DNA from 3 places in the Quadrisphaera sp. DSM 44207 genome. Region 3 is predicted to be linked to each of the others. Evidence: riboswitches for the same ligand, from Rfam matches in the RefSeq annotation. Region 3 holds a riboswitch; each other region holds the start of a gene.
The links. A riboswitch is a leader RNA that binds a small molecule or an ion and turns the genes downstream of it on or off. The one in region 3 is predicted to bind thiamine pyrophosphate.

Region 1 (10,190 bases), on a different contig from region 3:
TGACCGGGTGGACCGGCGGGTGCGCGGGCGCCGAGCCGCGGGCGCGCGCCCCGGTGGCCAGCACGACGCGCTCCGCGCGCACCGGTGCGCCGTCGTCCAGCCGGACGCCGACCGCGCACCCCCCCTCGACCTCGACCCGCCCCGCGGCCACCACGGTGCGCACCCCGGCCGCGCGCGCCGCCGCCTGCAGCGCGGCGAGCAGCAGCCGCGGGTCGACCTGGTGGTCCCCGCGCACCAGGGCGCCCCCGCACACGGCGGGGTCCAGCAGCGGCTCCAGCTGCCGGCACGCGCGCCCGCTCAGGGCCTCGACGTCGAGCCCGAGCCGCTGCTGGGCGCGGCGGACGTCGGCCAGGCGAGCGCGGTCGTCGGCCTCCAGCGCGACGGCGAGCGTCCCGCAGGCGCGGTAGCCGGGGTCGGCGCCGCTGGCCGCCTGCAGGTCGGCGACGTAGCGCGGGTAGTCGGCGCTCGCGAGCAGGCTCAGGCGCAGCAGCGCCTCCTCGCCGTGGTGCAGCTCGCTGACGGGGGCGAGCATGCCGGCGGCGACGCGCGAGGCGCCCGAGCCGGGCGCCGGGTCGACGAGGACCACCCGCAGGCCGCGCTGCGCGGCGCGCCACGCGCACGCGGTGCCGATCACGCCGCCGCCGAGCACGACGACGTCCGCGGAGGCGACACCGGCCATGGACGCTCCCTTCGCCGGCATGACCCGGATCAGGTTCGACGGTCGGCGAGTGCGCTCGCCCTCTCAGCCCGCGCCCGGGCTCCCGTGGACCTCAACCGTAGCCCTGCTGGCACACTGGCGCGCGTGCCGGGTCCCGACCGCCGCACCGCCCTCGCCGACGCGCGCCTGTACCTGTGCACGGACTCCCGCCGCCGCCAGGGCGACCTCGAACCGTTCCTGGACGCCGTGCTGGGCGCGGGCGTGGACGTCGTCCAGCTGCGGGAGAAGGGCCTGGAGGCCGCCGAGGAGCTGGAGCTGCTGCAGGTGGTGGCCGCGGCCGCTCGCCACCACGGCCGGCTCGTGGCCGTCAACGACCGCGCCGACGTCGCCGCCGTCGCCCGCCCGGACGTGCTCCACCTGGGCCAGCAGGACCTGCCGCCCGCCGCCGCGCGCCGCATCCTCGGCCCCGACGTCCTCCTCGGGCGCTCGACGCACTCGGCGCGGCAGTTCGACACGGCCCTCGCCGATCCGGACGTGGACTACGCGTGCGTGGGTCCGACCTGGGTGACGCCGACCAAGCCCGGTCGGCCCGCCGCGGGCCTGGACCTGGTGCGCCACGCCGCCGCCGTCGCCGGCGGGAGCGCGTGGTTCGCCATCGGGGGCGTCGAGGGCTCGACGCTGGACGCCGTCCTGGACGCCGGCGCGCGCCGCGTGGTCGTCGTCCGGGCGATCACCGAGGCGGACGACCCGGCGGCGGCAGCCGCCGAGCTGGCGCGGCGGCTGCGGGAGCACGGGTCCTAGCGGACTGTTGAGCCCCGTGGCGTAGAGTCGCCGCCGCAGTGCGGGAGCTCGGACGAACCGGGCTGAGAGGGTGGCTGGACGTGCCGCCGACCGCTGGAACCTGACCGGGTAATGCCGGCGTAGGGAGCGCGTGTGAACACGTCTGTCACCAGCCGTCCGTCCTCAGCACCTGACGCCCCGATCACCCTCGCCGAACCGGCGGCCAGGACGCTGGGGCTGCGGGACTGCCTGGGCCTGTGGGGCAACCTCGGCACCAGCCTGCTGCTGCCCGTGGCCGCGACCTACGTGGTGCTGGCCGGCCGGCCGCTGGGCGCGACGCTGCTGGCCATCGTCGTCGGCGCCGTCATCGGCGGCCTGCTGCTCGGCCTCGGCGCCGCCGCGGGCGCCCGCGAGGGCGTGCCGACCATGGTGCTGATGCGGGGCCTGTTCGGACGGCGCGCCTCGGTGGCGCCGACGGTGCTCAACCTCGTGCAGTGCGTCGGCTGGGCGACGTTCGAGATCGTCATCATCGCCGAGGCCGCCTCGCGGGCCCTGGACGCCCCCCGCTGGCCGTTCGTGCTCGGCGCCGGGGCGCTCGCCACCGCCATGGCGCTGCGGCCCCTGGGCGCGGCGCGCGTCCTCGCCCGCTACGCGGTCTGGGCGGCGCTGGCCGCGGTGCTCCACCTCTTCGCCCAGGTGCTCGCCGAGCCGCTGGTCCCCGTGAGCGATGGCGGGGCGGCGTCCTTCTGGACGGCGGCCGACGTCGTGATCGCCCTGCCGGTGTCCTGGTTCCCCCTGGTCGCCGACTACACCCGCCACGCGCGCTCGCCGAGGGCTGCGCTCACCGGGGCGGCGCTCGGATACGGCGGGGCGACCGTCGCGCTGTTCACCCTCGGTGCCCTGGCCCTGGCCGCCTACGGCGCGGCGGGCCTGGACATGATCGACGCCCTGCTCGCCGTCCCCCTGGGGCTCCTGGCGGTGCTCGTGCTCCTCGTCGTCGAGGTCGACGAGGCCTTCGCCAACGTCTACTCCACCGCGGTCTCGGCGCAGAACCTCGCCGGCCGGCTGGACCGCCGGGTGCTCGCGGTGGTCACCGGCGCGGTGGCGACGCTGCTCGCCCTCGCGTTCGACATCGCCGCGTACGAGCCGTTCCTCTTCCTCATCGGCGCGGTCTTCGTGCCCCTGGTGGGGGTCTTCGTGGTGGCCTACCACCTGCTCCCCCGCGGCGCCTGGGACGTCTCGGAGACCGCGCCGTCCCGTCCCCTGCTCCTGCTGCCGTGGGTGGCGGGGTTCGTGGCCTACCAGCTGACGCTGCCCACCTCCCTCGCCGGGCCCGGAGCGGGCTGGACGGCGTGGTGGCGCTCCGCCCAGACGGCCCTGGGCATCGACCCGGCCAACGGCTGGTCGGCCTCGCTGGTCAGCCTCGCGGTCTCCGCCGCGCTCACGGCGCTCGTCGGCCTGCCGGGCGCGCTCTCGCGGAGCCGGCGCACCTGAGGCTCACCCGAGGGCGAGGGCGTTCCAGAACGCGGCGCGCACGCCGCTCGCTCCCCACGCGTTGGGCTCGATGACGCCGCAGTACCACAGCTCGCGGTCAGCAGGGCGGGCCTCGCGCTGCGCGGCGTCCCCGCGCGCGAGCCCGTGGCCGAGGAAGCGACCGTGCACGTCCGCCACCCGCGCGCCGTGCTCGGCCGCCACGGCGCCCAGGGCGGCGTTGAGCTCGCCGAGGACGCCGACGACACCGGGCCACGGGGGCAGCCCCAGGCGCGTCGCGTCGCCGGTGCCGTCGCTGGGGTCGTAAACCGTGCCGACGACCACGCGCGCGTCCGGGGCGGTCAGGGCGCCCAGGCGCTCCAGCGCCCGGTGCAGGTGCTCGCGCACGGCCCGCACGGCGTCCAGCGCCGCCGGGGTGTTCCCGAAGCGGGAGAGCACGTCGTTGCCCCCAGCCGTCACCGTCACCACGGACGGGCGCAGCCCGGAGCGCTGCAGGGCGGGCAGCTGGTCCTCGACGACGCCGCGGGAGGTGGCGCCGTCGCTGGCCAGCACCCGCCACGCCAGGCCGGGCAGGCGCGTGGCGAGGTCCGCGCCGCGCCAGTGCGGGAAGTCCTCGTCGCGGTTGCGCGCCAGCAGGCTCGCGCCGCCGCGCCCCGGCCCTCCGGCGTAGTCGTCGATCGAGATCGAGTCGCCCAGCCCGACGTAGACGGGTGCGTCCGGCTGCGTCCTGTCCGCCATGCGCCGTCCGTGCCCGCTGAGGCGCCTCCCACGCACCGTGCCGCACCGTGCCGCGACGGCCCGCGGGCGCAGTAGGTTGCGCGCGTCCGCCGCCCACAGGGAGCCCCGTGCCGTTCCTCCTCCTCCGGCTGTCGCGGTACCTGCGGCACCTGACCGGCTGGCGCCTGCCGCTGGTCATCATCGGGGTGGTCTTCGCCACGAGCTGGCTGGCGATGTGGCTGGTCGAGCCCGGGGAGATCACCGAGCCGGGGAACTACTGGTGGTACTTCGTCGTCACGGCGGCCACGGTCGGGTACGGCGACTTCTTCCCGCAGACCGCGGCGGGCCACGTCGTCGGGGCGTACGTCATCGTCGGCGGCATCGTCACGCTGACGCTGCTCTTCACGCGCCTGGCGGACCGGGTCCAGTCGATCAGGGGGACGCGCATGAGGGGCCTGGCGCCGCTGGACCTGCAGGGCCACGTCGTCGTGCTGGGGTACGCGCCCGGCCACACCGAGCGCATCGTCGCGGAGCTGACCGCCGAGGACGGCCTGCGGGTGGCGCTGTGCGCCTGGGACGACGTCGTCGAGCACCCGCTGCCGGAGCGGCCGGCGGTCTCGTTCGTGCGAGGCGACCTCGGCAGCGCCGACGTGATGCGCCGCGCGGGCGTCGCCCGGGCCCGCACCGTCGTCGTCGACGGCCGCGACGACGACGAGAGCCTGACGATCACGGTGGCCGTGCACCACGCCGCCCCGGACGTGCACACCGTCGTCGCCCTGCGCGACCTCGACCGGCGCGAGCACATCGGCTACGTCGACCCGCGGATCCAGTGCGTGCAGTGGCACATGCCGTTCCTGATCACCGAGGAGGCCCTCGACCCCGGCATCACGCAGGTCTACCACGACCTGATGCGCAGCGGCGGGCACGGCAACACGTACTCCCTGCCGCTGCCGGCGCGCTGCGCCGGGTCGTCCTTCGGCGAGGTGCAGACCCGGTTCGGGCGCTCCTTCGGCGCCACGGTGCTGGCCGTGCGCACCGGGGACGGCCTGGTGGTCAGCCCGCCGTGGGACCGCGCGCTCGCCCGCGGCGACGTCCTCTACTACGTCGCGGCGCAGCGGCTGGACGCCGACACCGTCCTCCACGCGCTGCGCTGAGCCCCCGGCGGGTGCTCAGTCGCGCTCGATCACGGCGAGGAAGGACGGCGGCACGGCGGCCACGAGCCAGACGCCGTTGGCCGAGCGGCTGAAGGGCGCGCCGGCGGCGGCCAGCCCCGCGGCGTCCACGCGCAGCACCGCCGCGGGCCCGCGCCGGCGTCCCACCGCGCGGGCGGTGGCGGCGTCCTCGCTGAGGTGGACGGCGTGGCGCCGGCCCGGGCGCAGCCCCTCGGCGAGGACGGCGGGCAGGGCGCGCAGCGGCGTGCCGTGGAAGAGCACCCGCGGCGGGGGCTGCGGCGCGTGGCCGAGGTCGACCGGCACGCTGTGCCCCTGGCTGGCGCGGATGCGCGCGCCGGTGGCGTCGAGGGCGTACCGCTGCTTGGCGTCGGCGGCGACCAGGCGCTCGAGGCGCTCGCGGCTGACCGGGGCGCCGTGCGCGGCGAGCGCGGCCAGCAGGTCCGCCACGCCGACCCACCCGGCGTCGTCGAGCTGCAGGCCGACGCTGCCCGGGGCGTGGCGCAGCACGTACGAAAGCCGCTTGCTCAGCCGGACGTCGTCCACGGCCGCCCAGTCTCGCCGCACGCGCGGCGACCCCGGGCGAGTGTCAGGCCGGGTCGGACGACGCGAGCGCGCCGCGCCAGGAGCCCTTGCCGCGGGTGCGCAGCAGCGAGCGCTCGTACAGGCGCGCGCTGACGACCACCAGCGCGGTCGCCGTCAGCAGGAGGATCCCGAGGGAGAGGAGCGCCTGCCAGACCTGCGCGTCCCCGAGGGCGAGCAGGCGGGGCATCACCAGCGGCGACGTGAGCGGCAGGTAGGACAGGGCCGTCAGCAGCGGCCCCTCCTCGGTGACGAAGACCGCCACGAAGAACGGCAGGGTGATCGCGAGGTTGAGCGGGAACGTCGTCGACTGCAGGTCCTCGGTGCGCGGCGCCATGGCGCCGGCCGCCGCGAACAGGCACGCGAGCATCGTGAACCCGGCGACGAAGAAGACCACGAACCACCCGCTGGAGCGGGCGATCAGCTGCAGCAGCGCCCCCTGGCCCGACAGGGCCGCGCCGACCGCGGCGATCCCGACGATGAGGACGACCTGCCCGAGGGCGAGGACGCCGGTGGCGAGCACCTTGCCGACCAGCAGGGAGCGCACGGGGACGGCGGCCACGAGCAGCTCGACGACGCGGCTCTGCTTCTCCTCCGTCACCCGCTGGGCGATGAGCATGCCGTAGCCGAAGGTGGACGAGAGGAACAGCAGGGCGAAGGCCAGGCCGACGAGGTACGTCAGGCCCTCGTCGGCGTCGGCCTCCAGCGTGCGTTCCGGCAGGGGGCTCGGCTGCAGGGCGGCGGCCTGGTCGTCCGTGGCGCCGAGGTCCGCCGCCACCGTGGCCGCCCGCTGCGCGCTCACGACCTCGGAGAGCAGGACGGCGGCGTCGGCGGGCACGCCGTCGCTCCCGACCAGCTCGAACCCGTCCCCGGCCGGCACGAGCGCGACGTCGGCCTCCTCGGCGCGCACGGCCGCCTCGGCCGCCGCGGCGTCGGCCACGGGCAGCGCCTCCAGCGCCAGCTCGGGCTCCTCACCGGCCGGGGCCTGCTCCCGCGCGCGCTCGTCGGCGGCGTCCACGACGTCCTGCCCGGCGGCGCCGACGACGGCGACGCGGACGTCGTCCGTGCCGCCCCCGAGGACCGCGGGCAGGGTGACCGCCAGCGCGACGACGAGCAGGGTGAAGGCGGTGGAGAGCAGGAACGCGCGGTCCCGCAGGGTCACGGCGATCTCGCGGGCGGCGACGACCCGCACGGCCGAGCGGGTGTCCAGGGCCCGGCGCCGGGGCGGTGCGCCCGCCGCGGGCGGCGCCGTGCGGGGTCCCTGGGCGGGTGCTGCGGTGCTCATCGGACGACCTCCCGGAACAGCTCGGACAGGGTGGGCACGACGGGGCGGAACTCGCGGACGGCGCCCGCGGCGCTCGCGCGGGCCAGCAGGCGCTGCTCGGCGGCGGCGGGGTCCTCCACCCGGCCGGCCGCCGAAGCACCGTCTGGGCCGCCCGCCGCGCCGCCCGCCGCGCCGTCCAGCTGCACGAGCGCGGCGGCGCCGGAGACGTCGAGCACGTGCAGTCCCGGCTCCTCGCGCAGGAACCCGGCGTCGGGCTCGACGACGATCCGGTAGCGCAGCGGGGAGCGGGAGCGGCGCAGCTCCTCCGCCTCCCCCGAGGCCACGACCCGGCCGTGGTCGAGCACCACGACGTCGTCGCACAGCCGCTCGACGAGGTCGAGCTGGTGGCTGGAGAAGAGCACCGGCACCCCGGCCGAGGCCCGCGCGCGCAGCAGACCGGCCATGGCGTCGACGGCGATCGGGTCCAGGCCGCTGAACGGCTCGTCGAGCACGAGCAGCTCGGGGTCGTGCACGAGGGCGGCGGCCACCTGCACCCGCTGCTGGTTGCCCAGGGACAGTCCGTCGAGGACGTCCCCGGCCCGCTGGGCGATGCCGAGCTCCGCCAGCAGGGCCACGGCCCGCTCGCGCCCCTCGGCGGCGTCCAGCCCGTGCAGGCGCGCGAAGAAGACCAGCTGGTCCAGCACCCGCATCTTCGGGTACAGCCCGCGCTCCTCGGGCATGTACCCGAAGCCCGCACGCGCGTCGGCGTCGACGGGCCGCCCCCGCCAGCGCACCTCCCCCGCGTCCGGCGGCGTCACGCCGAGGACGACGCGCATCGCCGTCGTCTTCCCGGCGCCGTTGGCGCCCACGAACCCCGTCATGCGCCCCGGCCGGACGGCGAAGGAGACGTCGTCCAGCGCGGGAGCGGCGCCGAACCGCTTGGTCAGTCCGATGATCTCCAGCACGCGACCGACGCTAGGGGCGCGGGCGGGGCCGGCGCGTCCACCGCGCGGCGGGACCCGCGGGTCATCCTCCCGGCGGAGGCCCGCCCTCCCCGGGCGCGACGAGGCCCGTCTCGTAGGCGTGGACGACGGCCTGCACGCGGTCGCGCAGGCCCAGCTTGGCCAGCAGGTGCGAGACGTGGGTCTTCACGGTCGCCTCGCTCAGCACCAGGCACTGGGCGATCTCCGCGTTGGACCACCCCCGCGCCAGCAGGACCAGCACCTCCCGCTCGCGCTCGGTGAGGGCGGTGAGCAGGTCCGGGCGCGCGGCGCGGCCGGGGCGGGCCGCGAACCGCTCGATCACCCGGCGGGTGACGGCCGGGTCGAGCAGCGCCTCCCCCGCCGCGACGAGCCGCACCGCGGCGACGAGCTCCTCCGGGCCGGCGTTCTTCAGCAGGAACCCGCTCGCCCCCGCCTCCAGCGCCGCGAAGAGGTAGTCGTCGCGGTCGAAGGTGGTCAGGACGACGACGGCGGAGCACGTCGTGGCCACGACCTCGCGCGTCGCGGTCAGCCCGTCCACCCCCGGCATCTGCACGTCCATGAGGACGACGTCCGGGGCCGTGGCGCGCACGAGGGCGACCGCGGCGGCCCCGTCCGCGGCCTCGCCGACCACCTGCAGGTCCGGCTCGACCCCGAGGATCATCCGGAACCCGGTGCGCACGAGGTCCTGGTCGTCGACGAGGACGACGCGCACGACGCGGTCCCCGGCGGCGGGGGCGCCGCTCACGCGTCCTCCGGGAGGGGGAAGCGGGCGCGCACGCGCCACCCGCCGTCCGGGCGCGGGCCGACGTCCAGCAGGCCCCCGTGCAGGGCGAGGCGCTCGCGCATGCCGACCAGGCCCAGCCCGCCGCCCCCGCTCGGGGCGGCGCGGCCGTCGTCGACGACCTCGACCTCGACGGCGCCGGACAGCCAGCGCAGGCGCACCGAGGCCCGCCGGGCCCCGGCGTGGCGCACGACGTTGGTCAGCGCCTCCTGCACCACCCGGTAGGCGCTCACCGACGTCGACGGCGGCACCGGGCGGGGGGTGCCGACCTCGGCGTGGTCCACCTGCAGGCCGCCGCGGGGCTCGGCGACGAGCTGCGGCAGGCACCGCAGGTCCGGCGCCGGCCCGGGCCCGCCGTCGAGGGCGTCGGGGCCGTGCGGGGCGTCGCCGGCGCGCAGGACGCCGAGCAGGCGCCGCATCTCCTCCACGGCCGCGCGGCTGCTGGCCTCCACGGCCGCCATCGCCGCGCGCGCGTCGTCCGGGCTGGTGTCCAGCACGCGGCGGGCGGCCCCGGCCTGCACGCCCATGGTGCTCACGTGGTGGGCGACGACGTCGTGCAGCTCGCGGGCGATGCGCACGCGCTCGTCGAGGACGGCGCGGCGGGCGTTCTCCTCGCGCGAGCGCCGCAGCTGCTCGTTGCTCGCCGCCAGCGCCGCGCGGCTGCGGGCGTCGCGCCAGGCGGCGTCGCCGAACATCCACGCCCCGGCGAAGTAGACGACGTTCAGCGCCGTCGCGTAGACCACGGTGGCCGCCCGCGGCGGCAAGAACCCGGTCTGGTCGCTGTCGGTCCCCGGCAGCATGGCGCTCAGGGGCGTGGCGGAGAAGCCGATCACCAGCCACGCGAACATCGCCACCACGACCACGAGGCGGGCGGCGGTGGCGACGCGGCGGTCCCGGGCCCACGCCCCCGCGGTGTACAGGGCGACGAAGAGGCAGATCGACGTCATGGTGCCCTCGAGCACCAGGCGGGCCTGCAGCGCGATGAAGGTCGCGGAGACCACGAGCAGCACCGCCACGGGGTAGCGGCGCCGCACGCACAGGGGCAGGGAGATCGCGAGCGCCCACGCCAGCTGCTCCAGCGCCGGCGGCGACTGCGGCAGGGAGTACCCGAAGCTGCGCGCCAGCTCGGTGCTCGCCGCGGTCGCCGCCGCCAGCACCAGCCCGAGCCGGACGTCGGCGCGCCGCTGCGCGGTGGTGGGGCCGGGACGCACCCACTCGTCGTCCTGCGGCGGCTCGGGCGCGGGGGCCTGCCCGGCGGCTGGGGCGGCTCCTCGTGGCGTCTGCCCGTCGGGCACCGCGGCGCTGCGGTGAGATGTGCTCGCTGCTGTCGCGCTCACGCGGCCACCCTAGGCGCGGTGCTCGTGATGCTGACCCGTGCGCCGGGCCCGGTGTCCGTCCTCCGGGGACGCCCAGCCGTGCGCTGCGGCCGCCGTCGCGTGGCTGCGCGTCCCCGGTCGACCCGGCGGCGCGAGCAGCCGGCTCAGGTCCGGGACGGGTCTCCCGCGCCCGTGCCGCCGCGCAGGGCTGCCGCCACCTCGGCAGCGCTGCCGCGGTAGCTCATGAACGTGTAGTCCAGCGACGCCAGCGATCGCTCGGCGGCCTGCGGGCTGACAACCCCGCAGGCGTCGTCGACCACCACGGGCAGGAAGCCGAGGTCCGCGGCGTGGCGGGCGGTGGGCTCGATGCCGATCTCCAGCACCGCGCCCACGAGCACGAGCGTCGTGACGCCGCGGTCGCGCAGCACGGCCTCGACCGGCGTCCCCAC
Region 2 (10,190 bases), on a different contig from region 3:
TCATCGGCCGCTGGCTGGCCGCCCGGCCGGCCGAGGTGCGCGACTCCGTGGTGCTCGCCACCAAGGGCCGCTTCCCGATGGGCGAGGGCCCCAACGACGTCGGCCTGTCCCGGCGCCACCTGCAGCGGGCGCTGGACGCGTCCCTGCGCCGCCTCGGGGTCGACGAGGTCGACGAGTACCAGGTGCACTCCTGGGACCCGCTGACGCCGCTGGAGGAGACCCTCTCCACCCTCGACGACGCGGTGCGGGCGGGCAAGGTCCGCTACGTGGGCCTGTCGAACTACACCGGCTGGCAGGTGCAGAAGGCCGTCGCCGTGGCCCGCGAGCTGGGGCTGTCCGCGCCCGTGACGCTGCAGCCGCAGTACAACCTCCTGGTCCGCGAGGTCGAGTGGGAGGTCGTGCCGTCCTGCCTGGACGCCGGCCTCGGCCTGCTGCCGTGGTCGCCGCTGGGCGGGGGCTGGCTGACGGGCAAGTACACCCGCGAGGAGCGCCCGACCGGCGCCACCCGCCTGGGCGAGGACCCGGAGCGCGGCGTCGAGGCCTACGGCCGCCGCTCGGTGCAGCAGCGCACCTGGGACGTGATCGACGCCGTGCGGAGCATCGCGGACGCCCGCGGGGTGCCGATGTCGCAGGTGGCCCTGGCCTGGCTCGTCGACCGGCCCTCGGTGACCTCCGTGATCCTCGGCGCCCGCACCCTGGAGCAGCTGCAGGACAACCTCGGCGCCGCCGGCCTGCACCTGGGCGCCGAGGAGACCGCGGCCCTGGACGCCGCCAGCGACCCGGCGCCCGCGGACTACCCGTACGGCGGGCCGGGCGTGCAGCAGCGCAGCCGCCCCGTCGAGGGCGGCCGCGGACCCCGCCGCCGCTGACCCCGCCGCCGCTGACCCCGTCGCCGCTGACCCCGTCGCCGCGGACCGCTTCCGCGGCGGCCGCGGCCCCCGTCGCGTCCCGGTTGCCGGACGCCGCGGGGGCCGCGACCGTGGGGGCATGAGCGGAGCGATCAGGCGCGGGCTGGCCGCGGGCGCGGTCGGCACCACGGCCCTCAACGCCGTCACCTACCTCGACATGGCCGTGCGCGGCCGGGACGCGAGCAGCGCGCCCGCGCAGACGGTCGAGGTCCTCGCCCGCGCCACCGGCACCCGGGTGACCAGCAGGGGCGACGAGCGGCGCAACCGCCTGGGAGCCCTCGGCGAGCTCAGCGGGTACACCAACGGGCTCGCCGTCGGCGTCCTCGCCAGCGTCGCCCGCTCGGCGGGCATCCGCTTCCCCGGGCCCCTCGGGCCGCTCGTGACCGGCGCCGCCGCCATGGCCGCCACCGACGTGCCCATGACGCTGCTCGGGGTCACCGACCCGCGCCGCTGGTCGGGCTCGGACTGGCTGCTCGACAGCGCCTCGCACCTGTCCTACGGCGTCGCCGCGCACGCCACCCTCGACCTGCTCGACCGGGGCGACCGCCGCCGGCGCGCCGCGGGCCCCGGGCTGCTGCTCCGCTCCACCGCCCTCGGCGTCGCCTCGGGGCTGCGCAGCACCCTCGGCGTCGCCGGCCCCGTGCTCACCGGCGCCACCCGCGGCGTGTCGCGGGGTGCGGTGCTGCTCGCGGCGGCCGCCGAGGTGACCGCGGACAAGCTGCCGGTCACCCCCGACCGCACGCTGCCGCCGTCGGTGGCGCTGCGCACGACGTCCGGTGCCGTCGGCGCCGCGGCGCTGGCCCGCCGGGACGGGCGCAACGGCGCCCTGCCCCTGGTCGCCGGCGCGGCGGGCTCGGCGCTGGGCACCTACGGCGGCATCGCGTGGCGCCGGTGGGCGAGCGAGCGCCTGGGCCTCGTGCCCGCGGGGCTGCTCGAGGACGGCGTCGGCGTCGCGCTGACCGCGCTCGCGTGCCGGTCGCGCTCGCGCTCGGGTGCCGACGGGGACGCGGCGGAGCGCCGCGGCACCCGCACCGGCCGCACCGGCCGCACCGGCACCCGCACCGGCTCCGGCCTGCCGCCGCGCGTGGAGCGCCGCGGTGCCGACGGCACCGTCGCGCAGATCGACCTGCGCGCGATCAGCGGCGGCCTCACCCGCACCTTCTGAGCGCCCCGGCCGGGGCGCTCAGACGACGCGACGGGGGTCGCCGTCCACCGCGACGACGTCCCCGCGGCGGACCTGCCGCCCGCGCCGGGTCTCGACCTCGCCGTTGACGGTGACGGCGCCGCTGTCCAGCAGCGGCTTGACGTCCGCGCCGGAGTCGACGGCCCCGGCCAGCTTCAGCAGCTGGCCGAGCCGGATGACGTCCTCGCGGATGCGCACCTCGTCCACGCCGCCCATCCTCGCGCGCCCGTCCTCGCGCGTCAGAACCCGGCGACGGGGTGCGGCGCGTACGGCTCCTCGAGCAGGGTGACCTCCTCCTCGGACAGCCGCAGCGACAGCGCCGCCACGGCGTCCTCGAGGTGGTGCAGCTTCGTGGCGCCGACGATCGGCGCGGTGACCTGCGGCCGCGAGGCCACCCACGCCAGCGCGACCTGCGCGCGCGGCACCCCGCGCTGCTCGGCCACCTGCGCGACGCGCTCGGCGATCGCGCGGTCCGAGGCGGAGGTGTCGTAGAGGTCGCGCCCGAAGGCGTCGGTCTGCGAGCGCTCGGTGCGCTCGTCCCAGTCGCGGGTCAGGCGGCCGCGGGCGAGCGGGCTCCAGGGCAGGACGCCGACGCCCTGGTCCGCGCACAGCGGCAGCATCTCCCGCTCCTCCTCGCGCTGGAGCAGGTTGTAGTGGTCCTGCATGCTCACGAACCGGGTCCAGCCGCGCAGCTCGGCGGTGTGCAGGGCCTTGGAGAACTGCCACGCCCACATGGAGGAGGCCCCGAGGTAGCGGGCCTTGCCGGCCCTGACGACGTCGTGCAGCGCCTCGAGGGTCTCCTCGATCGGCGTCAGCGGGTCCCAGCGGTGGACCTGGTACAGGTCGACGTGGTCGGTGCCGAGGCGGCGCAGGCTGGCGTCGATCTCGGTCATGATCGCCGCGCGGGAGAGCCCGGCGCCGTTGGGGCCCGGCCGCATCCGCCCGTGGACCTTCGTGGCGATCACGACCTCCTCGCGGGAGGCCGCGAAGTCCTTCAGCGCCCGCCCGAGGATCTCCTCGCTGCTGCCGGCCGAGTACACGTTCGCGGTGTCGAAGAACGTGACGCCCAGCTCCAGCGCCCGTCGGACGAAGGGGCGGGCCTCCTCCTCGGGCAGGGTCCACGGGTGGGTGCCGCGCTGGGGGTCGCCGTAGCTCATGCACCCCAGGCAGAGGCGCGAGACCTCCAGCCCGGACCCGCCCAGCCTCACGTGCTCCACGGCGCACCTCCCTGCTCCCGGGGCTCGTGCCCCCGGCGCCATCCGAGCACGGGGCGCACCCGCGCCGCCACCGCGGCCGGGACGCCGTGGCGCCCCCGGCAGCGCGCTGCTACGGTCGGCGGCGAAGTGACACGGGGTGCCCCGCCCGGGGCTGAGATCACACCCGTCGAACCTGTCCAGGTCATGCTGGCGGAGGGATGTCACGGCATGAGCGCCATTGCGGCACCACGCGATCCGTCCACCCTGCGCGACGACGTCGCCGCGGCGCGCGAGCGGCTGCGCCGCGACGGCCCGCTCGTGCAGTGCCTGACCAACACCGTGGTGCAGGCCCTGACCGCCAACGCGCTGCTGGCCGCCGGGGCCTCGCCCGCCATGGTCGACGACCCGCACGAGGCGGCGGGCTTCGCCGCCGCGGCCTCGGCCGTGCTCGTCAACGTCGGCACCGTCAGCGCCCGCACCGCCGAGGCGATGCGCCTGGCCACCGCCGCGGCCGCCGAGCACGCCACCCCGTGGGTGCTCGACCCGGTGGCCGTCGGGCCGCTGCCGTGGCGCACGCAGCTGGCGGGCGAGCTGCTCGCGCACCGCCCGGCCGTGGTGCGCGGCAACGCCTCGGAGGTGCTCGCCCTGGCCGGGTCCGGGGCGGGCGGGCGCGGCGTCGACAGCACCTCCTCCCCCGAGGAGGCCCTCGCGGGCGCCGCGGCGCTGGCGCGGCGCACCGGTGGGGCGGTCGCCGTCAGCGGCGCGGTCGACGTCCTCACCGACGGCCGCCGCGTCGTCCGGGTCGGCGGCGGGCACGTGCTGCTCACCCGCACCACGGGCGCCGGGTGCGCGCTCGGCGCCCTGGTCGCCGCGTACGCCGCGATCGTCCCCGACCGCCTCGTCGCGGCGAGCGCCGCCTCCGCCCACGTCGCGCTCGCCGCCGAGCGGGCCGCCGCGGTGTGCGGGGGCCCGGGCACGTTCGCGGCCGCCTGGCTCGACGCGCTGGACGCGGTGGACGGCGCGCAGCTGGCCGCCGCCGACCTCTCGGCCGGGGAGCTGGCGGCGCACGAGAGCCCGGCGGGTGGGCGGTGAGCGCCGTCGCCGCGGGGGCCGCCGCCGGGCGGCGCCCGCTCGACCCGACGCTGTACCTGGTCACCGACACCGCCCTGAGCGCGCCGCGCGCGGTGCCGGACGTCGTCCGCGCCGCCGCCGCGGGAGGCGCGAGCGCGGTGCAGGTGCGCGACAAGCGCGCCTCGGCCCGCGACCTGCTGGCGCTCGTGCGCGCCGTCCGCGACGCGCTGGCGGACCACCCGTCCGTGGCCGTGCTCGTCGACGACGCCGTGGACGTCGCGGTGCTGGCCGGCGCGGACGGCGTGCACGTGGGGCAGTCGGACCTGCCGGCCGAGGAGGTGCGCGCCCTGCTCGGGCCGCAGCGCCTCGTGGGCCTGTCGGTGGGCAGCGCGGCGGAGGCGGCCGCGGCGGCGGACCTGCCGCCCGGCACGGTGGACTACTGGGGCCTGGGGCCGGTGTGGGCGACCCCCACCAAGCCCGACGCCGCGGCGCCGCTGGGCCTGGACGGGCTGCGCGCGCTCGTCGCGCCCGCCCGCCGCGCCGGCGTGGCCACGGTCGCCATCGGCGGCGTCGACGCCGAGCGCGCCCCCGCCGTGCGCGCCACCGGCGTCGATGGGATCTGCGTCGTCTCCGCCGTGGCCGCCGCCGCCGACCCGCGCGCCGCCGCGGCGCGGCTGCTGCCGTGACCGCCGTCGCGCTGAGCGTCGCCGGCAGCGACCCCAGCGGCGGGGCCGGGATCCAGGCGGACCTGAAGACCTTCAGCGCGCTCGGCGCCTACGGCACGGCCGTGCTGACGGCGCTGACCGCCCAGAGCACCCGCGGGGTGAGCGGGGTGCACGTGGTCCCGGCCGACTTCGTGCGCCAGCAGCTGGAGACCCTCCTCGACGACGTGGCGGTGCACGCCGCGAAGACCGGCATGCTCGCCACCGCGGAGGTGGTGCGGGCGGTGGCGCAGGTGCTCCGCGCGCGCGACGTCGGCGCGCTGGTCGTCGACCCGGTCATGGTCGCCACGAGCGGGGACCGCCTCCTCGACGCCGGCGCCGTCGACGCCGTGCGCGAGGAGCTGCTGCCGCTGGCGGACGTGCTCACGCCCAACGCGCCGGAGGCGGCGGTCCTGCTGGAGCGGGCTCCCGCCGCGAGCACCGACGAGCTGCTCGAGCAGGCGCACGCGCTGCGCGCCCTGGGCCCGCGCGCGGTGCTGCTCAAGGGCGGGCACCTCGGCGGCGAGCACAGCGTCGACGTCCTGGCCACGGCGCAGGGCACCGCGCTCGTCACCCGCCCGCGCGTGGCGACGTCGAACACCCACGGCACGGGCTGCGCGCTCGCGGCGGCGCTCACCGCGCTCGCCGCGACGCGCCGTCCCGGGCAGGACGAGCAGGCCTGGTACCGCATCGTCGAGGACGCCCGCGACCACCTGCACGAGGCGCTCCTGGCCGGCGCCGACCTGGGCGTCGGGTCCGGGCACGGGCCGGTGCACACCCTGGCGCGGTGGTGGCGGTGAGCTTCAGCGAGCAGGCGTGGGAGCGCACCAGCGGCCTGCGGGCGGCGATCGACGACCTGGCCTTCCTGAGGGAGCTCGCCGACGGCTCCCTCGACCCGGCCGCGTTCCGCCACTACCTGGAGCAGGACGCCCTGTACCTGGCCGGGTACGCGCGGGCGCTGGCGCTGCTGGCGGCCCGGGCCCCGGACACCGCCGCGGCGGGCTTCTGGGCGCGCTCGGCGCACACCACGGGGGTGGTCGAGGCCGCCCTGCACGAGGACCTGCTCTCCGGGGCGCTGCTCGACCCGGCAGCCGCGGACCCCGCCGCAGACCCCACCGCGGCGCCGTCACGGTCGTCACCCCGGCCGTCGCCGACGTGCCTGGGCTACACCTGCTACCTGGTCGCCGCGGCCGCCACCGCGCCCTACGCGGTGGCCGCGGCCGCCGTCCTGCCCTGCTTCTGGGTCTACGCCGACGTCGCACGGCGCCTGGCCGCGGCCGCGACGGCCGCCGCGGCCGGGGAGCACCCCTACGCCCGCTGGGTCGCCGCCTACGACGCCGAGGAGTTCCAGGGCGCGACGGCGCGGGCCCGGGCGCTCGTGGACGACGCCGCGCTCGCGCAGCCGACGCTGGTCCCGGCCATGCACGAGGCGTTCCGCACCGCCGTGGCGTTCGAGCACGCCTTCTGGGCGGCCGCCCACGCGCGCGAGCGGTGGCCCCTGGACGACCGGGACGGCGACGGCGCGATCGGCGAGGACGGCGGGGCCGCCGGCGCCTGACGGCACCGCGGCTCCGGCGCGCACCGGGACGCGGGCTGGGACAGGGCTGGGACAGGGCTGGGACAGGGGTGGGGACCGGTGGCTCCCCCGCGGCCACCGGTCCCCACCGGCCTCAGGCGCGGCGCGCGCTCAGCTGGACGACGGCCCAGGACAGCGGCGGCAGGCTCAGGCGCGCGGTGCGCCCGTCCACGGCCACGCCCTCGAGCGGGCGCAGGCGCACCGCGTCCGGGTCGGCCTCGGTGTTGGCGGTGTGCCGGTCCTGGCCCGGCCCGGCCGCCAGCACCGCGGCGTGCGCGACGCGCGCGTCGGCGAACCCGGCGAGCCCGACCTCGACGTCCGCGGCCTCGGCCAGGTCGCGGTTGACGAGGAAGAGGGAGACGGTGCCGCTGTCCTCGTCCCAGGTGCCGGAGGCGTCGACGACGTCGACGTCCCCGAACTGCGACGTCTCGTAGCGGTCGCTGCGGGTGCGCACGGCGAGGATCTGCCCGGTGGCGCGCCGGCGCACCTGCTCGAAGGGGTGGGCGATGGTCTGCTTCCACGCCGGCCCGCCCGGCTCGCTGCGCAGCAGGCCGATGACGTTGACCAGCTGCGCCTGGCAGGCGACGGTGACGCGGTCGCCGTGGCGCAGCAGGGAGTTCAGCAGCGTGCCGACGACGACGGCGTCGGTGATCGTGTACTCGTCCTCGATCACCCGCGGGGCGACCTCCCAGCCGCCCTCCCCGCGGGCGCGGGGCGTGGAGCGCCAGCGGTCCTGGTACCACACGTTCCACTCGTCGAAGGAGATGTCGATCGTCTTGGTGTGCCGCCCCCGGGCGCGCACGGCGTCGGCGGTGGCGACCACGGACTCGATGAAGGCGTCCATGTCGACCGCGCTGGCGAGGAAGTCGCCGGTCCCGAGGCTCTCGCGCTCCTCGTAGTAGGCGTGGGCGGAGACGTGCTCGACCTGGTCGTAGGTCTCCTCCAGGACGACGCGCTCCCACTCCCCGAAGGTCGGCATGGCCCGGCTGGAGCTGCCGCAGGCCACCAGCTCCACGGTGGGGTCGACCTGGCGCATCGCGCGGGCGGTCTCGGCGGCCAGGCGCCCGTACTCGGCGGCGGTCTTGTGCCCGGTCTGCCAGGGGCCGTCCATCTCGTTGCCCAGGCACCACAGCCGGACGTCGAACGGCTCCGCGGAGCCGTGCGCGCGCCGCAGGTCGGAGAACTTCGTGCCGCCGGGGTGGTTGGCGTACTCCAGCAGGTCGCACGCCTCCTGCACCCCCCGGGTGCCCAGGTTGAGCGCCATCATCGGCTCGGCCCCCGCCCGGCGCGCCCACCGGTCGAACTCGGCGAGGCCGAACTGGTTGGTCTCGATCGAGCGCCACGCGCGGTCCAGGCGGCGGGGGCGCTGCTCGCGCGGGCCGACGCCATCCTCCCACTCGTAGCCGGAGACGAAGTTGCCGCCGGGGTAGCGCACGACCGTCGGGCCGAGCTCGCGGACGAGGTCGAGGACGTCGGTGCGCAGGCCGTCCTCGTCGGCCTTCGGGTGGCCCGGCTCGAAGATGCCGGTGTAGACGCAGCGGCCCATGTGCTCGACGAAGGAGCCGAACAGGCGCGGCGGCACGGGCGCGAGCGTGAAGTCGGGGTCGATGGTCAGGCGGGCGCGGGGCACGGGGGTCCTCCGGGAGGGGTGGGGGGTCGGGTCGGCGGGGCGGGTCGGGCTGCTCACGTGCCGCCGAGGCCGGTGGTGGCGACGCCGCGGATGATCTGGCGCTGGAAGAGCATGAAGACCACCACCAGCGGCAGGCCGGCGAGGATCGCCGAGGCCATCACCTGCGCGTAGCGGACGCCGAAGCTGCTCTGCACCTGCACCAGGCCGACGGGCAGGGTCATCAGCTCCGGGTCGGAGGTGATGATGAAGGGCCACAGGAAGTTGTTCCAGGCGCTGATGAACACGAAGATCGCCACGGCCGCGAGGATCGAGCGGGACAGCGGCACCACGACCTGCCAGAAGATCCGGAAGGAGCCGGCGCCGTCGACGCGGGCGGCCTCCTCGAGCTCGGTGGGGATGCCGTCGAAGAACTTCTTGAGGATGAAGACCATCGCCGGCGCCACGAGCTGCGGGAGGATGATCCCCGCGAAGGTGTCGGCCGTGCCCCACGAGAGCATCTGCCGGTACAGCGGCACGATGAGGATCTGCGGGGGGATCATGATGCCCGCGACCGTGAGCGCGAACAGCGCGGTGCGCCCGCGGAAGCGGGTGCGGGAGAAGCCGTAGGCGGCGGCCGCGGACAGCGCCACGGTCGCGGCCGTGACGACGACCGCGACGACGGTGCTGTTGACGAACCAGGTGACCAGGTCGTCGTCGCCCAGCACCGCCCGGTACGCCTGCAGGGTGAACCCGCTGTCGGGCACCACCTCCAGGGGCACCGTGGTGGTGTCCGCCTCCGTCTTCAGGGACGTGAGCAGCGCCCACGCCAGCGGCGCCAGCCACAGGACGGCGAGGACGGCCAGGCCCGTGGCCAGCGCGATCCGCGTGAGCAGCGAGGCGCGCTGGGCCTTCGAGGGCCCCTGCGAGGTGCGCCGCGGCGGGGCCGCCTCGGCGTCGCGGGGGCGCGGCGAGCGCAGGGCGGTGGCAGCGGGGACGGCCATCAGGAACTCCTCCGGGCGGCGATGCGCGCCTGCACCAGGGCGATCGCGAGGACGAGCACGAAGAACACGTACGAGATCGCCGAGGCGTAGCCGAGGCGGTAGTTGACGAACCCGGTGTCGTAGACGTGCTGCAGGATCGGCGCCGCCGCCCCGCCGGGGCCGCCGCTGCCGGCGTAGAGGATGTACGCCTGGTCGAACAGCTTCAGGGACGCCAGGACCTGCAGCGTGACGACGAGACCGGTGGTCACGCCCAGCAGCGGCAGGGTGATGGAGAACAGCCGCCGCCAGCCGCCCGCGCCGTCGATGGCCGCGGCCTCGTACACGGTGGCCGGGATCGCCTGCAGCGCCGCGAGGTAGAGCAGGAAGTTGAACCCGACGGTCCACCACACGGTCAGCAGCACGGTCGACCACAGCGCGACGTCCGGGTCCGTGGTCCAGCCCACCGGGTCCAGGCCGACCCAGCCGAGCGCGGCGTTGAGCAGGCCGAAGTCGCCCTGGAAGAGCCACTGCCAGATGAGCACGACCGTGGCGACCGGCAGCAGGAACGGCGCGAAGTACGCGAAGCGCCAGAACCACTGCCCGCGGGTGCCGGTGTGCACCAGCAGCGCCATGACGAGCGCGACGAGCACGAGCGGGACCGTGCTGAGGAGCGTGAACAGCAGGGTGGTCCCGAGGGTTCGCCACACCTGCGGGTCGTCGAAGAGCCGCGCGTAGTTGGCCAGCCCCACGAAGCTGGAGTCGTCGCTGATCAGGCTGGTGTCGAAGAAGCTCATCCCGAGGCCGTGGACGAGCGGCCACAGGGTGAAGGCGGCGTAGACGAGCAGGAAGGGCAGGACGAACCAGAACCCTCCCCGGCCGCCGCTCAGGCCGTGGCGGCCACGGCGGCGGGCCGCGGCGCGCGGCGCGCGGCCGGAGACGATCGCGCCCGGCGCGGCGGCGCCGGTG
Region 3 (10,190 bases):
AACACCGTCAGGTGCGGGTAGAGCGCGTAGTTCTGGAAGACCATGGACAGGTTCCGCTCGCGCGGGGCCTTCTCGTTGACCCGCTGGCCCCCGATCAGCATGTCGCCGCCGGTGATGTCCTCCAGGCCCACGATCATCCGCAGGAGCGTGGACTTCCCGCACCCGGAGGGCCCGACGAGGATCATGAACTCGCCGTCGGCGATCTCCAGGCTGACGTCGTTGACGGCCTTGAAGCCGTCCCCGTACTCCTTGACGATGTTGTGCATCTCGATGGAGGCCATGCGGTGCTCCTTGGTCAGCCGGGGACGACGGGAGGGCGGCGTCAGCCCTTGACGGCGCCGTTGGTCAGTCCAGCCACGATCTTCTGCTGGAACAGGAGGACGAGGACGATCACCGGGATGGTGACCAGGACCGACGCGGCGGCGATGGGGGCGGTCGGCTGGGCGAACTGGCTGGCCCCGCTGAAGAAGGCCAGCGCCGCGGGCACGGGTCGGGCCGCCTCGGTGGAGGTCAGCGTGATGCCGAACAGGAAGTCGTTCCAGATCGCGAAGAACGTCAGGATCGCCGCGGTGAAGACGCCCGGCGCCGCGAGCGGGACGATCACCTTGCGGAACGCCTGCCACGCCGTCGCGCCGTCGACCTGCGCCGCCTGCTCCATCTCCCAGGGGATCTCCCGGAAGAACGCGGACAGCACGTACACCGACAGCGGGATCGAGAAGGACAGGTAGGGGATGATCAGCCCGAGCCACGTGTCGTAGAGGCCGATGGTGCGCCACAGGTCGAACAGCGGGGTGGCGATGGCGATGACGGGGAAGACGGTGATCGCCAGGGCGGTCCCCAGGAGCAGGCGCTTGCCGGGGAACTCCAGGCGGGCGACCGCGTACGCCGCGAGCGTGGCGAGGACCACCGAGATGGTCGTCGCGATGGCGGCGATGCCCACCGAGTTGCGCAGCGCGGTGAGGAAGATGTCGGAGGACAGGACGATGCCGTAGTTCTCGAAGCTCCAGGCCGTCGGCCAGAAGCGCTGGTTGTTGATGTCATCACCGGCCTTGAAGGACAGCGAGACGATCCACAGGACCGGGAGGATCGCGTAGGCGATGATGAGCACCGCCCCGACGGCCCAGAGGACCTGCCCCCTGCGGCTGGTGTTCATCTAGGCGCCCCTCTGCTGCGACAGGTTGGTCCGGAAGACCTTGACGAAGAGCACGGCGATCAGCACCACGGTGACGGCGAGGATGACGCTGACCGCGGACCCGAGGCCGATCTGAACCCGGGCGATGGTCTGCCGGTAGGCGAGGAAGGACAGCGTCTCCGTCCCCTGCGCGCCCTGGGTCATGACGAAGACGTTGTCGAAGATGCGGAAGGCGTCCAGCGTCCGGAACAGCAGGGCCACCATGATGGCCGCCTTCATGTTCGGCATGATCACCCTGCGGAACCGCTGCCACGCGGTGGCCCCGTCGACCTTGGCCGCCTCCAGGTAGTCCTCGGGGATCTGGGCCAGGCCCGCCAGCAGCAGCAGCGACAGGAACGGCGTGGTCTTCCAGATCTCCGAGAGGCAGATCACCGCGAGGGCCGGGACGGTGTCGCCGAACCAGTTGAACCCGTCGAGGCCGAGGAGGGGGTTGACGAACCCGTAGGCGGGGGTGAAGGCGTACTGCCAGGCGTACGCCGAGACCACGGTGATGATGCCGTAGGGGATGAGGATCGCCGTGCGCAGCGACCTGCGCAGGAACAGCGCCCGGTGCATGACCATCGCGAGGGCGAACCCGAGGACGAACTCGACGGCGACCGTGACCACCGTGATCGCCGTGGTGACGCCGAACTGCCGCCAGAACAGGCCGTCGGTGAGGATGGTGACGTAGTTGCCCAGCCCCACGAACGTCCTCGCGTCGGGGTTGGTCAGGCGGTAGTCGAACAGCGAGAGCCAGATGGCGTTGAGGATGGGGTAGCCGGTCACGGCGACCATGAGGACGAACGCCGGGCCGGCGAGCATCCACCCCAGGCGGCGCTCGTGGCGGGTGCGGTCGCTCAGCTGCGGCTTCCCGCCAGTGCTGGTGCCCGTTCCCGAGGCGACCTCCTGTCGCGTGGCCGCCGAGGCGGCGGGGACCGCAGTGCTCACAGGGCCTCCTAGAGGAGCTGCTCGTTGGACAGGACGCCCTCGATGAGGCGGGCCGTCCGGTCGGGGGTCGTCTCGGGCGAGAGCTGGCCCGGCGGGTGGTAGCCCTGCTGGACGGCGCCGGTCACGTCGCCGTAGTACGGCGTGATGGGGCGCGGAGCGGCCTCGACGAGGCCGTCCCGGATCTCCTGCCACATCGGGAAGGCCTCGTGCACCTGCGGGTCCTCGTAGACGGCCGCCGCGGAGCCGGGCTCGCCCGCGTTGAGCATGTGCTCGACCTGGCTCTCCACCGAGCGCACGCACCGGACGGCGTCGACGGCCAGCTCCGGGTGCTGCGTGAACGCCCCGATGCTCAGGCCCACACCGCCGATCGGGTTGGCGCTGGGGGTGTCCGGGTCCACGCGCGGGTACTGGGCCCAGCCGACGTCCTCGCGGAAGTCCGCGGGCAGCGTGCCGGCCTCCTCGGCGGCGGCGAACGCGGCCCACACGTAGGGCCAGTTGACCATGAAGCCCCCGTCCTCGGCCTGGAAGGCGGCCCGGGACTCCTCCTCCCCCGCGGTGCTGAGGGCCGGTGGGGCCGCGGACGAGGTGGCGACGCGGTTGATGATCTCCGCGGCGGTCGAGCCGGGCGGGCTGTCGATGACGGCCTCGACGTCCTCGGGCTGCTGGCCCTCGCTGTCGGGGTCGAGGATGGTGCCGCCGGCGGACGCCACCAGGGCGTTGACCCACACCATCAGGCTCTCGTTGCGGCGGCCCTGGACGGCCACCGTGGCCTGGGTCTGCTCCGCCGCGGCGACGAGCTGCTCCCACGTCACCGGCTCGTCCTCCAGGTCGAGCCCGGCGGCCTCGGCGACGGACTTCTTGTACCAGAGGAGCTGGGTGTTGGCGAAGAAGGGAGCGCCGTACATGGTGCCCTCGTACAGGGACTGCTCGAGGGCGCCCTGCAGGACGCCGTCGGAGAACTCGGCCTGCTCCTCCTGCGTGAAGGGCCGCAGGAAGCCCGCGTTGGCGAACTCCGCCATGAACGGCGGGTCGAGGCTCATGACGTCGATGGAGGTGTCGTTGGCCGCCAGGCGGCGCAGCAGCTGCTCGCGCTGGGCGGCGGGCGAGGCCGGCAGCAGCTCCGTCTGGATGTCGTACTCGTCGGCCTCCTGCGAGCACCGCTCGGCGATGGTGGCGTCGTAGGCGTTGTTGATGTACCAGGTCAGCACCGGCGGGCCGGCTTCCGCCTCGCCCCCGCACCCCGCCAGCCCCGCGGCGGCGGTGACGGCCGCCGCGGCCGCGACCACCCGCGCCGCGCTCCCGCGCCGCCTCCGCTTGCGGGCACCGGCCGCGCTCGGGCCGGGGACCCGCCCTGCACTCGCACCATCGCGCACGTGCATCGCCTCCGTTGGCGAGCGGCCACGGTCGGTGACCGGTTGCGGGTGAGCGTTCTCCACGTCCCCCCGCGTGTCAACCCGTGCGGCGGGTGCGGGCACGATGGAGCGGTGGCTCCCGCCGACCCCGCACCCGACCCCGCACCCGACCCCGCGCCCGACCCCGCGCTGCACGCCCTGGTCAGCGAGCTGGCGGCCCAGGAGGAGCGGCTGCAGTTCGACCGCTTCGACGAGGACGACGCGTGGGCGCTCGGCTGCCGCCTCGTCGACCTCGCCCGCGAGCGGGACCTGCCCGTCGTGGTCGACGTGCGCCGCGGCGGCCAGCAGCTGTTCCACGCGGCGCTGCGCGGGACCACCCCGGACAACGACCGGTGGGTCGAGCGCAAGGTGCGGGTGGTGGAGCGCTTCGGCGCCTCCTCCTACCTCGTCGGCCGGCGCCTGGCCGCCCGCGGCGAGGTCCTGGACGCGCGCGCCGGGGTCGACCCGGCGCAGTACGCCACCCACGGGGGCGCCTTCCCGGTGCGCGTGCGCGGCGTGGGCGTCGTCGGAGCCGTCACCGTCTCGGGCCTGCCGCAGGCGCAGGACCACGCCCTCGTGGTCGAGGCGGTGCAGGCCCACCTGGACCAGCGGCGCGGCTGACGCCTGCCCCGGTCTCAGGGCACGAGCACGGCGCGGCCGACGACGCGACCGGCGCGCAGGTCCTCCAGCACGCGCGGGGCCTGCTCGAGCGGCGCGGGCGTGATCGCCGTCCGCAGCCGTCCGGTGGCTCCCAGCTCCAGCGCGCGCACCAGCTCCGCCCGCCGGTTGCCCACCGACGTCAGGATCCGCTGCTCGGGCACCACCAGGGCCAGGGGGTCCAGCGCGACGCGCTCGCCGCTGTAGCCGAGGTAGACCAGCGCGCCGCGCGTGCCGAGGCACCCCAGGGCCGCGGCCCCGCTCGCGGCGGTGCCCACGAGCTCGAAGACGACGTCCGCGCCGGCGCCGCCGGTGGCCTCGCGCACCCGGGCGGCCACGTCGTCCGCGGACGCGTCGACGAGGACGTCGGCGCCCAGGTCGCGGGCCAGGCGCAGGCGCGCGGCGCTGCGGGCGACGGCCACCACGCGCGCGCCGGCCAGCCGCAGCACCTGCACGAGCGCCAGCCCCACCCCCCCCCGGTGCCCAGCACGACCGCGGTCCGGCCCTCCTGCACGCCCGCGACGTCCACCGCGTGCAGCGCCGTGGTCGCGCTGCAGCACAGCGTCGCGGCGGTCGGCAGGTCCAGCGCGTCCGGCACGGGCACCAGCGCGGACGCCGGCACGAGCACCTGCTCGGCGAAGCCGCCGTCCGTGGCGAAGGCCAGGAAACCCAGGGGCGCGTCGCACAGGTGGTCCTCCCCCGCCCGGCACCAGCGGCACCGCCCGCACGCGTGCCGGTAGTGGACGGCGACCCGGTCGCCGAGGCCGACGCCCCGCACGCCCTCCCCCAGCCGGGCGACGGTGCCGGCCACCTCGTGGCCCAGGGTGATGGGCGTGCGGGCCGGCACCAGCACCCCGTCGAGGAAGTGCAGCTCCGTGCCGCACACCCCCGCCGCGGCGACGTCGAGGACCACCTGCCCCGGTCCGGGGCTCGGGTCCTCCACGTCCTCGACGAGGAGCGGGCGACCCGCTCCGGAGAAGCGCGCAGCGCGCACTGGTCCCTCCCTACGCCGGCACGACCCGGACAGGTTCGAACGGTCGACGGCCCCAGCCGCCCTCTCAGCCCGCTGGTGCGGGCTCCCGCGTACGGGCGCGAGGCTACGCGGCGGTGTGCCAGGGCGCCCGGCGGGTACCGCGCGGGCGTGGCAGCACAGCGCAGGGCCGGGACGTCCGTGGCCGCGTCCGTGGCGGCGTCCGGGCAGTGGAGGGACGAGGACGGCGTCCGCCAGCCGGGAGGCGAGGCGCACGCCTGGGAGCCCGGGACGAACCAGACGCTGTGCGGCCTGGCGCTCAGCCGCTCGCAGCTGGTGCGCTTCCCGCACGTACCGTTCTCCGCCGTCGCCTCCGGGGACGGCGGGGGCGGCGGGGACGGCAGGCAGGTGCAGCGGGTCTGCCCGCGCTGCTCCGCGGCCACGGGCCGGCGCCGCGCCGGCCAGCGGTCGTGGACCCGCGTCGACCCGCGCCCGTGAGCCGGCCGCGCGCGAGCGCTCAGCCCTCGCAGGCCGTCCCGTCGCCGTCGCCGTCCTGGTACCAGTCGTACTCCGGGTCGGCGCCGCGCCGGTAGGGCCCCAGTCCCGCGGCCACCACCTGCGAGCAGCTGCCGTGGCGCGGGTCGAGCCCGTCCCCCGCGGCCCCCGCGCCAGCTGCGCCGCCCGGCGTGGCAGGCGGTGCCGGGGCGCCGTCCCCGGCCGGCAGGGGCTCGTCGGGGCAGGCGGCGAGCACGCGGGCGACGGCGTCGTGCTCGGCCTGCGTCATCCACAGCCCGTGGGCGCTCTTGACGGCCACCTGCCGCGCGACGTAGGCGCAGCGGTAGCCCCGGTTCGGGGGCAGCCAGGTGGCGGCGTCGGCGTCGCCCTTGGCCTGGTTCAGCTCCCCGTCGACCGCGAGGAGGTTCAGCGGGTCGTTGGCGAAGGCGGTGCGGCGCGCGTCGTCCCAGCCCTGGGCGCCCTTCTGCCAGGCGTCGGAGAGGGCGACGACGTGGTCGACCTGCACCAGCTCGCTGGTGCCCTCGCCGCGCTGGAAGCGCACGGCCTTCGGGGTGTACGGCTCCGCCAGGTCCCCGGAGACCACGACGCAGTCGCTGCCCGGCTCGAAGACCTCCCCCGTCAGGTCGCGGGCGAGGACGTCGTTGCGGGTGTCGCACCCGTTGCGGTCCACGTCCGCCCAGGCCTGCCCGAAGCGCTCGCGCTCGTAGCCCGTGCGCGGCGCCCGGCCCTTGACCGGCACGGCCGCGAGCGCCTCGAGGGCCGACCCCGGCGCGCCGGCCGGCGCGGACGCCGGCGCCGGGCCGGGCGCGGCGAGCAGCCCGGCGCCGCACCCCGCCAGCAGCCCGGCGAGCACGGCTGGCAGCACCACGCGCAGCACCCGCTCCTCAGGACGCACCGCTCCCCCGCTCCCCCAGCCCGCACGGACACCACCGGACACCACCGGACACCACCGGCCGCCACAGGCTGTCACGCAGCGTCGTCGATGGGTCCGGCGGAGTGCTCCCCGACGCGCCGTGGCGTCGCGCGCGGGCTCCTCGGCCCTACTATCGGCCGCGGCGAGGTCCTGGAGCGAGCCGGCGAGCGCCGCCCGGACCGTCCGCACCCCGGCCCGCGCGACCCGGCCCGGCGCGGGTCAGCGCCACGACGACGGGCCCGGCACGGGCAGGACGCCGGCGCGCAGCCGGCCGCGGACGGACGGGGGACGGCGGTGCGGATCGTCTACAACAGCTTCGACGGGCGGTACTGCGACAGCCCCCGGGCCCTGCACGAGGCGCTGCTCGCGCGCGGCGACCGCGCCGAGCACGTCTGGCTGGCCTCTCCGCGCCACCAGCACGGCTTCCCCGCCGGCGTGCGCACCGCGCCGCCCCGCGGCCCGGCCGCCGCGGCGGTGCTGGAGCGCACCGACGTCGTCGTCTCCGACCAGCACCTGCCGACCGACTGGCGCAAGCCGCCCGGCTGCCTGTACCTGCAGACCTGGCACGGGACGCCGCTGAAGCGGATCGCCGGCGACGAGCCGGGCGCGCCGGCCGTGCTCGCCGCGGCGGACGACGTCGCCCGCTGGGACGTGCTGCTCTCCCCGAACGCGGCGAGCACCCCGCTGCTGCGCCGGGCCTTCCGCTACGACGGGCTGGTCGCGCAGACCGGCTGTCCCCGCAACGACGCCCTCAGCGCCCCGGACCGGGACGCCGTGCGGGCCCGCGTGCGCGCCGGGCTCGGCATCGCCGAGGGCACCACCGCCGTGCCGTACGCGCCCACCTGGCGCGACGACGTCCTGGACGCGCAGGGGCGCCGCGACGTGCGCCTGCAGCTGGACCTCGCGGCCTTCGCGGCGCGGCTCGGTCCCGGCCACGTGCTCCTGCTGCGCCTGCACCACTACGTCTGCGAGCGGCTCGGCGTCGTGCGCGCGCCCCCGGCGTGGTCGACGTCTCCGCGCACCCCGACATCCGCGAGCTGCACCTGGCCGCCGACGCGCTCGTCACCGACCACTCCTCGACGGTGTTCGACTTCGCGATCACCGGCAGGCCCGTGCTGTTCTTCGCCTACGACCTGGAGCACTACCGCGACTCCGTGCACGGGTTCTCCTTCGACGTCCTCGAGCGCGACCCCCCGGGCCCCGTGCTCGCCACGAGCGAGGAGGTCGTGGCGGCCCTGGCGGACCTGCCCGCTCTCGCCGCGCGCCACGCGCGCGCGCACGCGGCCTTCCGGGCGCGGTTCTGCCACCTCGAGGACGGGTACTCATCACAGCGGGTGGTGGAGCGGTTCCTCACCACCTCGACCGCGGCCGTCGACCGGACGGCGGTCGCCGACCCACGACGAGCACTGCGCTGACCGGGGCCCTGGCCCCCGACCGGCACGGCCGGTCCAGACCCCATCCGCCCGACACCGCAGCACGCCGACGCACCGCTGCCGACAGGAGGCCGAGCCGCATGAGCACCGTCCAGACCGTCATCCTCGCCGCAGGCCTGGGCACCCGCCTCGGCCGCGCGCTGCCCAAGCCGCTGACCGTCCTGCGCGACGGGCGGACGATCCTGCAGCAGCAGGTGGGCAACCTGCGCGCGGTCCTCGGCGAGCGCGTGCCGATCACCGCGGTCGTCGGCTTCAAGGCGCCGATCATCATGGAGGCCGAGCCGACGCTGCTGTTCGCCTACAACGAGAAGTACGACACCACCAACACGTCCAAGAGCCTGCTGCGGGCCCTCGGCACCACCCAGGACGGCGGGGTGCTGTGGATGAACGGTGACGTCGTCTTCGACCCCCGCATCCTCGAGCACGTGCTGCCCTCCCTGCTGGCCGACCAGAGCTTCGTGTGCGTGAACACCGAGACCGTGGCCGACGAGGAGATCAAGTACACGGTGGACGGCGAGGGATTCATCCGCCAGCTGTCCAAGACCGTCGTCGGCGGCCTGGGCGAGGCGGTGGGCATCAACTACGTCTCCGCCGCCGACAAGCCCGTGCTCGTCGAGCACCTGCGCGCCTGCGCCGACACCGACTACTTCGAGCGGGCGATGGAGACGGCCATCGCCGAGCGCGGGCTGCGCTTCCTGCCCGTGGACATCAGCCGCTACGCCGCGGTGGAGGTCGACTTCGAGGACGACCTGCTGCGCGCCGACGGCCTGGAGTGGTCCATCCCCCTCGGCGGGATGGCGCCCGAGCCGGAGCGCAGCGCCGGCTGAGGCCCGGCGCGACCCGTCCGCCGTCCCGTCGCCGTCCCCGGCCGGGCCCGCCCACGCGGTCGCGCTCAGCCGAGGACGGCGACGTCGGCGACCAGGGCCCGGTGGTCGGAGATCGGCAGGTGGACGGCGCGACCGGGCCCCCGGGCCGCCACGCCCCGCCCCAGCAGGTGGTCGATCTGGCGGTCCGGGGCGCGCGCCGGGAAGGTGTCCGCGACCGCGAGCGGGCGCAGCCTCGTGGCGTGCGCCGGCCCCTCGCCCGCGGCGTTGAGGTCGCCCATGAGCACCAGCGGGCCCTCCTGCGCGGCGACGAGGCGGGCCAGGCGGCGCAGCTGCCAGGCGCTCCAGCCCGGCACGTGCGACAGGTGGGTGACCACGACCGTGAGCGGCCCCTCGGGGGCCAGCACGCGCGCGAGCAGCGCCACGCGCGGCTCGTCGCGCACCCACCGCAGCCGGCGCCGCCCGCCCCGGCGCTCCCAGCGGGGCGCGCTGACCGGCAGCAGGGGCAGGCGCACCTCGCCCCACGCCGCCACCGGGTGCCGCGAGAGCAGAGCGATGCCGTACGCGGTCGAGCCCGGCGGCTCCGCGCCCGTGGCGCGGCGCCAGCCGGCCCCGCGGGTGCCGGAGATCGCCGGGACGAACCGGTGGGCCACCGCCCCGCAGGCCCGCGCCGCGAGCGCGGTCAGGTCGGCGCGGTGCGAGCGCGGCTGGTCGCGGTCGACCTCCTGCAGGCCCAGGACGTCGGCGTCCAGGGACGCCAGCGCGGCGGCGTAGCGGTCCAGGTCCACGCGCCCGTCCGCGGGAGAGCGGCCGTGCAGGACGTTGGCGGTGGCCAGCCTCACGGCGCCCCCGTGCCCGGCCCCGTGCCCGGCCCCGTCTCAGGCACCGTGCCGGGCCGCTCGCCGACGAGGTCGAGCACCTGGGAGGCGATCTCGGCCTCCTCGTCGGTGGGCACGACGAGGACCCGCACGGGCCCGGTGCCGTCGTCGACGGCCACCGGCTCGCGCGGCCCGGTCGCGGCGGCGTTGGCGGCGGGGTCCAGGCGCACGCCGAGATGCTCGAGGCGGGAGCAGACGGCCTCGCGCAGCCGCGCGTCGTTCTCCCCCACCCCGGCGGTGAAGACGAGCGCCTGCACGCCGGGCACGACCGCCAGGTAGGCGCCGACGTACTTCAGGAGGCGGTGGGCGTAGACGTCGAGGGCCAGGCGGGCGCGCTCGTCACCGGCGTCCGCGCGCCGGCGCACCGCGCGCACGTCCGACTCCCCCGCCAGCCCGCGCAGCCCGCTGCGGTGGTTGAGCAGGTCGTCGACGTCCGCGACGTCCATGCCCGCCTCGCGCACGAGGTGGAAGACCACGGCCGGGTCGAGG

Region 1: another riboswitch for thiamine pyrophosphate. It lies ahead of BLS82_RS13860 (purine-cytosine permease family protein); the one in region 3 lies ahead of BLS82_RS16655 (alcohol dehydrogenase catalytic domain-containing protein).
Region 2: another riboswitch for thiamine pyrophosphate. It lies ahead of thiM (hydroxyethylthiazole kinase); the one in region 3 lies ahead of BLS82_RS16655 (alcohol dehydrogenase catalytic domain-containing protein).

What each region holds. Positions count from the first base shown of each region.
Region 1 covers NZ_FNKA01000003.1:729,052-739,241, reverse strand. The annotation lists gene thiO (glycine oxidase ThiO) at 1-679, opposite strand, end outside; TPP riboswitch at 669-775, opposite strand; gene thiE (thiamine phosphate synthase) at 803-1,459, shown strand; TPP riboswitch at 1,490-1,601, shown strand; gene BLS82_RS13860 (purine-cytosine permease family protein) at 1,592-2,932, shown strand; gene BLS82_RS13855 (SGNH/GDSL hydrolase family protein) at 2,936-3,667, opposite strand; gene BLS82_RS13850 (ion channel) at 3,775-4,800, shown strand; gene BLS82_RS13845 (RNA 2'-phosphotransferase) at 4,816-5,361, opposite strand; gene BLS82_RS13840 (ABC transporter permease) at 5,405-6,682, opposite strand; gene BLS82_RS13835 (ABC transporter ATP-binding protein) at 6,679-7,626, opposite strand; gene BLS82_RS13830 (response regulator) at 7,688-8,389, opposite strand; gene BLS82_RS13825 (sensor histidine kinase) at 8,386-9,636, opposite strand; gene BLS82_RS13820 (cysteine hydrolase family protein) at 9,906-10,190, opposite strand, start outside.
Region 2 covers NZ_FNKA01000002.1:204,007-214,196, reverse strand. The annotation lists gene BLS82_RS07125 (aldo/keto reductase) at 1-869, shown strand, start outside; gene BLS82_RS15645 (hypothetical protein) at 988-2,073, shown strand; gene BLS82_RS07115 (RNA-binding S4 domain-containing protein) at 2,092-2,307, opposite strand; gene BLS82_RS07110 (aldo/keto reductase) at 2,331-3,308, opposite strand; TPP riboswitch at 3,431-3,523, shown strand; gene thiM (hydroxyethylthiazole kinase) at 3,516-4,379, shown strand; gene thiE (thiamine phosphate synthase) at 4,376-5,044, shown strand; gene thiD (bifunctional hydroxymethylpyrimidine kinase/phosphomethylpyrimidine kinase) at 5,041-5,859, shown strand; gene BLS82_RS07090 (thiaminase II/PqqC family protein) at 5,856-6,617, shown strand; gene BLS82_RS07085 (arabinosylfuranosidase ArfA) at 6,730-8,265, opposite strand; gene BLS82_RS07080 (carbohydrate ABC transporter permease) at 8,319-9,245, opposite strand; gene BLS82_RS07075 (carbohydrate ABC transporter permease) at 9,245-10,190, opposite strand, start outside.
Region 3 covers NZ_FNKA01000001.1:31,913-42,102, forward strand. The annotation lists gene BLS82_RS00130 (ABC transporter ATP-binding protein) at 1-281, opposite strand, end outside; gene BLS82_RS00135 (carbohydrate ABC transporter permease) at 323-1,153, opposite strand; gene BLS82_RS00140 (carbohydrate ABC transporter permease) at 1,154-2,119, opposite strand; gene BLS82_RS00145 (extracellular solute-binding protein) at 2,128-3,405, opposite strand; gene BLS82_RS00150 (heme-degrading domain-containing protein) at 3,604-4,131, shown strand; gene BLS82_RS16155 (zinc-binding dehydrogenase) at 4,146-4,637, opposite strand; partial or broken gene BLS82_RS16655 (alcohol dehydrogenase catalytic domain-containing protein) at 4,823-5,161, opposite strand; TPP riboswitch at 5,168-5,251, opposite strand; gene BLS82_RS00160 (hypothetical protein) at 5,309-5,635, shown strand; gene BLS82_RS00165 (GmrSD restriction endonuclease domain-containing protein) at 5,655-6,548, opposite strand; partial or broken gene BLS82_RS16160 (CDP-glycerol glycerophosphotransferase family protein) at 6,636-7,481, shown strand; gene BLS82_RS16165 (CDP-glycerol glycerophosphotransferase family protein) at 7,568-7,981, shown strand; gene BLS82_RS00175 (phosphocholine cytidylyltransferase family protein) at 8,080-8,826, shown strand; gene BLS82_RS00180 (endonuclease/exonuclease/phosphatase family protein) at 8,892-9,665, opposite strand; gene BLS82_RS00185 (acetate/propionate family kinase) at 9,662-10,190, opposite strand, start outside.